2 regions of the Erwinia sp. AnSW2-5 genome follow, and region 2 is predicted to be linked to the other one. Evidence: predicted binding sites of a transcription regulator. Region 2 holds the regulator's gene; the other holds the start of a gene.

Region 1 (3,426 bases), on a different contig from region 2:
TTGAAACGGCCACCGCGCTCGCCATCGCTCACCAGCTCCGGCATGGCGTTAGACAGACCGCCCGCGCCAACGTCATGGATAAACAGAATCGGGTTTTCTTCACCCAGCTGCCAGCAGCGGTCAATCACTTCCTGGCAACGACGTTCCATTTCCGGGTTGTCGCGCTGTACGGAGGCGAAATCAAGATCTGCATCAGACTGCCCGGAGGCCATTGAAGAGGCCGCACCGCCGCCCAGGCCGATGTTCATCGCCGGGCCACCCAGCACGATCAGCTTGGCACCAATGGTGATTTCGCCTTTCTGCACGTGGTCAGCACGGATGTTACCGATACCGCCTGCCAGCATGATCGGTTTGTGGTAACCGCGCAGCTCTTCGCCGTTATGGCTGTTAACGCGTTCTTCGTAGGTACGGAAGTAACCTGTCAGCGCCGGACGACCAAATTCGTTATTAAATGCCGCGCCACCCAGAGGACCTTCGGTCATGATATCCAGTGCCGTCACAATACGGTCCGGTTTACCGAAATCTTCTTCCCACGGCTGTTCAAAGCCCGGAATACGCAGGTTAGAGACAGAGAAACCGACCAGGCCCGCTTTCGGTTTAGCGCCACGCCCGGTTGCGCCTTCATCACGGATTTCGCCACCGGAACCGGTCGCTGCACCCGGCCACGGAGAAATCGCCGTCGGGTGGTTATGGGTTTCTACCTTCATCAGGATATGCGCGTCTTCCTGGTGGAAGTCGTAGCGGCCCTGCGGATCGGCGTAGAAGCGCCCTACCTGAGAACCTTCCATGACGGCCGCGTTGTCTTTATAGGCTGACAGCACGTGGTCCGGGGTTTTCTCGAAGGTGTTTTTGATCATCTTGAACAGCGATTTCGGCTGCGTTTTGCCATCAATCACCCAGTCGGCGTTGAAGATTTTATGACGGCAGTGCTCAGAGTTAGCCTGAGCAAACATATACAGCTCGATATCGTTCGGGTTGCGCCCGAGTTTTTCAAACGCCGCCTGCAGGTAGTCGATTTCATCATCGGCCAGTGCCAGACCCAGTTTGATATTGGCCTGAACCAGCGCGTTGCGGCCTTCACCCAGCACGTCCACGCTTTGCAGCGGTGAAGGCTGATGATGAGCAAACAGCGCATCGGCCTGGCTCAGGTCGGCGAAGACGGTTTCCATCATGCGGTCATGCAGCAGTGCGGCCAGTTCTCCCCACTGTGCTGCGCTCAACTGCGGTGCCTGCACATAGAAGGCCATGCCGCGCTCAAGACGCAGTACCTGGGGCAGATCGCAGTTGTGAGCGATGTCTGTCGCTTTCGAAGACCACGGCGAAATAGTGCCAGGACGCGGAGTCACCAGCAGCAGGCGGCCTTCCGGGGTATGTTCAGCGAGAGAGGGACCGTATTTCAGCAGGCGCTGCAAACGGGATTTTTCATCCTCGCTCAGCGGCGCGCTGACATCGGCAAAATGGACGTACTCAGCGTAAATATCACTCACCGGCAGGTGAGCATCCTGAAAGCGGGTCAGCAGTTTGTTAATACGAAATGCCGACAGAGCGGGCGAACCACGCAGAATTTCCATCATTAAAGATCTCTCGTCTCGAAGCGCCGGGCGACGCTTCATTGGGCGCAACAGGGGAAAACGGGCGGTATTATAGAGAATCCGCACCCGTTACGAAACCGTTTGCGCAGAATTAATCGCGATAAGGAATTGACTGAAAAACGCACAAAACAGGTGGATTTCAGTTGCGGAGCCGCGCGGAGTTGAGCAGAATGCCCCACGCTCAGGACCCATTATAGACAATAAATACTGTCATTGAAGACAGACACCTGAGAATCACCGAGAGATAACTATTTGAAACGCCTTAAATTTAATTATCTGCTGGTCGGGCTAATCACCGTGCTGCTTGCGCTTGCATTGTGGCCCTCGATACCGTGGTACGGCGGCTCGACCGACCGTATCGCACAGATAAAATCGCGGGGAGTGCTGCGTATCAGCACCATAAATTCTCCGCTGACTTACTACACAGTCAATCAATCTCCAGCGGGTATGGACTACGAGCTGGCGAAGCGCTTCGCCGATTATTTAGGGGTTAAGCTGGAAATCACCGTTCGCCCGAATCTTGGCGATCTGTTTGACGACCTCGAAGATGATAAAGCCGACCTGCTGGCGGCAGGTTTAATTTACAATAATGATCGGCTGGCACGTTTTCATGCCGGTCCTTCTTACTATTCTGTTTCACAACAGCTGGTGTACCGTATCGGCGCTCCACGGCCGAAAAACCTGGGCGATCTGAAGGGGCGCCTGACGGCGGCGTCAGGATCGGCTTATCTGTCGACCCTGCGTGAGATGAAGGCTCATCAGTATCCCGACCTTGACTGGGCGATCTCGACCGACCAAACGCCTCAGGGGCTGCTGGAAGCGGTGGCCGACGGCAAACTCGACTATACCGTGGGAGATTCCGTCACGATCGCGTTGATGCAGCGCATCCATCCGCAGCTGGCAGTGGCTTTTGATATCACGGATGAAGAGCCGGTCACCTGGTATGTCCAGCGTGAACAGGATGACAGCATGAATGCAGCGCTGCTGGACTTCTTTAACCAGATGGGTGAAGAAGGCGCAATGGCGCGGCTGGATGAGAAGTACCTCGGGCACGTCGGCACCTTCGACTATGTTGATACGCGCACCTTCCTGCGCGCCATTGACGGAACGCTACCGGATTTCCAGCCACTCTTCGAGAAGTACGCGCAGAACATTGACTGGCGTTTACTGGCAGCCATCTCTTACCAGGAATCCCACTGGAACCCACAGGCCACGTCCCCGACAGGCGTGCGTGGCCTGATGATGCTGACGCGCAATACAGCGGATAGCCTGGATGTCAGCGACAGGACCGACCCGGAACAGAGCATTCGTGGCGGCAGTGAGTATCTGGTGCGCATGATGGAAAAGGTGCCCCCGACGATCCCTGAAGACGAACGCATCTGGTTTGCTCTGGCGGCGTATAACATGGGTTACGCCCATATGCTGGACGCACGCAAACTGACGGATAAACAGAAGGGCAACCCGGATAGCTGGGCCGACGTGAAAACTCGCCTGCCGATGCTTAGCCAGAAACGCTATTACAGCCAGACCAGTTACGGTTATGCACGTGGCCATGAAGCCTATGCCTATGTGGAAAATATCCGCAAATACCAGATAAGTCTGGTCGGTTATCTGCAAGATCAGGAAAGAAAGCTGGCGCAACAGGCGGCAACGGAAGCCGAACTGGGTGACGGCTATCCAACGGTTGAAGCGAAGATCGCGCTAAACTAGCAGACAGCCCGAAAAAGAAGGTCCGCCCCCCTACGGGCGCTGGGCTTTCTTTTCGGCACGGCGCTGGCGGAAGAAGTTACTGAGCAGCCCAGCACACTCTTCAGCAAGGATCCCCTGCTCAATC
Region 2 (3,426 bases):
TCGGTAGCAAGAAAGCCCAGCATGCTGAGCAGCGCAAGGTAAATCATAAATCCTTTAGAACGCATAGTTTTTAACTCTTATTAGACAATTTTTTTACGCGTGCAGTGTAATCGCGTGCTGACCAGCCTGTGAAACGCTAATATTCGTGGGTTGCAGTGAAAAATATTGAAGGCAAACTATGTGGTCTGAACATTCTCTTGAAGTGGTTGACGCGGTGGCGAGGACGGGCAGCTTCACCGCTGCGGCAGCAGAGCTTCATCGCGTCCCTTCCGCTGTCAGTTATACCGTGCGTCAGTTGGAAGCGTGGCTGGCCGTCAGTCTGTTTGAACGCCGCCACCGTGATGTGGAGTTAACGGAAGCCGGGCGGGTTTTCATTGAAGAGGGGCGTGCTGTTATCAAAAAAATGCTCGTCACCCGCACGCGCTGTCAGCAGGTGGCTAACGGCTGGCGCGGGCAAATCAATATTGCGGTCGACAGAATTGTACGCCCGGCACGCACCCGACAGCTGGTGGTGGATTTTTACCGGCATTTTCCCGACATGGAGCTGCACATCATGCCGGAAGTGTTCAATGGTGTGTGGGATGCACTGGCTGACGGCCGCGTCGATGTCGCGATCGGGGCGACTCAGGCGATCCCGGTGCGAGGACGTTTTGCTTATCGTGATATGGGAAGCCTTAACTGGCGCTGTGTGGTGAAAACGGCGCATCCGTTACTCAGCCATCAAGGGCCGTTAAGTGAGACGTTAATTCGTGAGTGGCCCTCGCTGGTGTTGGAGGACACCTCACGTGCGTTGCCGAAACGCACTACATGGACATTAGATAATCAGCGACGACTGGTGGTGCCAGACTGGGAAAGCGCGTTTGACTGCCTGCGCGCGGGGTTGTGTGTTGGGATGGTTCCGGGGCATTTTGCCCAGCCCTGGCTGCAACAGGGCGTGCTGGGAGAAGTGATTCTGACGTCATCCTTTCCCGACAGCCCCTGTTACCTCAGCTGGTCTGAACACAGCGCCTCACCGGCGCTGAGTTGGTTACTGGAGTATCTGGGCAGCACAGAAACCCTGAATGCAGAGTGGCTGAGCGAACAACCCGGTCCCTCGCTGTTGAGCGATTAACGGCGGTAGTCGCGGAAAGGACCATCGGCAACGGAACGGCGCTCAATCAGTGAAGGGTGAACTTCAATGGTTTGCGGATCTTCGCGCTTGCTGGTGATACGGTCCAGCAACATATCAAAAGCGGTTTCGCCCAGACGTTCTTTCGGCTGGTGGACAGTGGTCAGTGCAGGCGTGAAGTAGCGTGCGTTGCGCACGTTATCATAACCGATCACTGAAATATCCTGCGGCACGCGCAGACCCATTTCATCTGCTGCGCAAATCGCGCCCATGGCCATAATATCACCACCACAGAAAATGGCCGTCGGGCGCTGTTTTTGCGACAAAATCTGCTGCATGGCGCGATAGCCAGACTCAGGTTCAAAGTCACCCTGCACCAGCCATTCATCACGCAGTGTGATACCTGCTTCTGCCAGTGCTTTCAGGAATCCGGCATGGCGGCCACCGCCTGTATTACGCTCAAGCTGACCCGGAATTGCACCAATATCGCGGTGCCCACGTTCGATCAGATAACGCCCGGCCAGGTAACCGCCCTCAAAAGCATTATCAAGCACGGTATCCGTGAAATCACCGCGCGACTCGCCCCAGTCCATGACGACCATCGGAATATTACGGTTGTCTTCCAGCATGGAAATCAGCGTGTCGGGATATTCTGAACACATCACCAGCAGCCCATCGACGCGTTTCTGCGCCATCATTGACAGATAGGCCTGTTGTTTGTGCAGGTCATTGTGCGCATTGCCCAAAATCAACGTGTAGCCTTTGGCAAAGCAGCGGTTTTCTATTGCTTCAATGATCTCTGCAAAATAGGGCGCTTCACTGGATGTTGCCAGCAGGCCAATGGTTTTGGTGTGGTTGACCTTCAGACTTCGGGCTACGGCGCTGGGGGAGTAATGCAATTCTTTAATTGCAACCCATACCGCTTCGCGCGTCTCTTCGGCTACAAAGCGCGTTTTGTTAATCACATGGGACACGGTGGTGGTGGAAACACCGGCGCGCTTTGCCACATCCTTAATTGTTGCCATTAAAATCGTACTCCTGGTGTTATCATAATCTCTTGATAACTAATTGGTTAAACGTTTGCCTGGGTACAGCCATTCCTGCCCGACCAGAATTATTTTAGGTGCTGTCTCAAAGGGTCGGGAGGGGGGTGAATCGTCCGAAGAGTGACATGCAGTGCTGGCTTTTACACGTTGCCAACGGTGTTGCGCAACGTAATGAGGAATTCTAACAAGGCTGCGCACAGAAAACGAGATTTTTACGGGTAACTGTGGGAAAATCTGTTGGCTTACTAAAAACAAGGTTATTGAGGAGAGAGAATGAACACTGATATGAAAATGACTGCACTAACCGTTGTGGGTTCACTGTTGATGATTATTGCGTTTAGTTTTACCGCTGTGATGCATTAAGTTTTGCCAGGGAGGAGGAAACTCTTCCCGAACCTTCAGGCATTATCGAATCGTTTTAGGCGTCATCATCCGGCGCGCACCAATGTAGTGTTCCTGCCAGTAATCTTCGCTTAACGCACTGACCTGAATATCTTTACCGGTCCGTGGAGACTGAATAAATTTCCCACCACCCAGATAGACACCAACGTGATCAGCGGTGCCACGCCCGTTGATACGGAAGAAGACCAGGTCACCTTTCTCTAACTGATCGCGCTTAATCGAAGCCGCATCGCGCAGATGGAACATTTCATTGGCCGTACGCGGGATCTTAAACTTTACCAGATCCTTATAGGCGTACCACACCAGACCACTGCAGTCGAACCCGGTTTTCGGCGAGGTGCCACCCCATTGATAAGGTTTACCAAGCTGGCCCATCAGCTTGTTCATCGCCGTTTCACGCGCTTTCTGGTAGCGTGCGCGATGCGCTTTGCTGAGTTTGAGCGGGGCGTTGAGTGCATCGTTATCATCTTCGGCGGTTTTGCTGCCTGCACGCTGACGACCATAATGTTTTTTGTCCGCTTTTTTGCTGGCCGCAAGCTTTTTGCTCAGTGCTTTCTTTTCCACTTTCGCATTACGCACGGGGGCCGCTGCGCTGGTTTTTTTCTTCTCTTTCTCTTTCAGTTTTTTTGCCAGCAGGAGCCCGGCTGATTTAGAGGACTCTTTTTTAACAATTTCTTTGGCTTTTTTACTGGCAGGTTCTTTGATTTTTTTGGTCGAGGTGGCTTTTACCGGGCGGCGCTTACGGCGGTCATCTACACGCGCAGTGTTGCTGTCGGCTTTTTGCTGTTTTGCATTAATAGGGGTATGTGGCGATGCGTGCGCCATGTTGAAAAACAACTGGGTGAAAGCCAGTATGAAGAGCGTGATGAG

The links. Region 2 encodes PurR, which represses purine synthesis genes. Its sites were predicted from a motif close to CANGCAAACGTTTGCNTG; they were not measured.
Region 1: the regulator PurR is predicted to act here: its motif matches at 1,663-1,680, upstream of purL (phosphoribosylformylglycinamidine synthase).

Annotation. Positions count from the first base shown of each region.
Region 1 is NZ_JBJGXA010000034.1:68,451-71,876, reverse strand. Features, by position in the region: gene purL (phosphoribosylformylglycinamidine synthase) at 1-1,574, opposite strand, end outside; gene mltF (membrane-bound lytic murein transglycosylase MltF) at 1,845-3,302, shown strand; gene tadA (tRNA adenosine(34) deaminase TadA) at 3,333-3,426, opposite strand, start outside.
Region 2 is NZ_JBJGXA010000023.1:50,735-54,160, forward strand. Features, by position in the region: gene punC (purine nucleoside transporter PunC) at 1-65, opposite strand, end outside; gene punR (DNA-binding transcriptional activator PunR) at 179-1,111, shown strand; gene purR (HTH-type transcriptional repressor PurR) at 1,108-2,133, opposite strand; gene ACFL9S_RS16030 (YnhF family membrane protein) at 2,440-2,517, shown strand; gene ACFL9S_RS16035 (C40 family peptidase) at 2,560-3,426, opposite strand, start outside.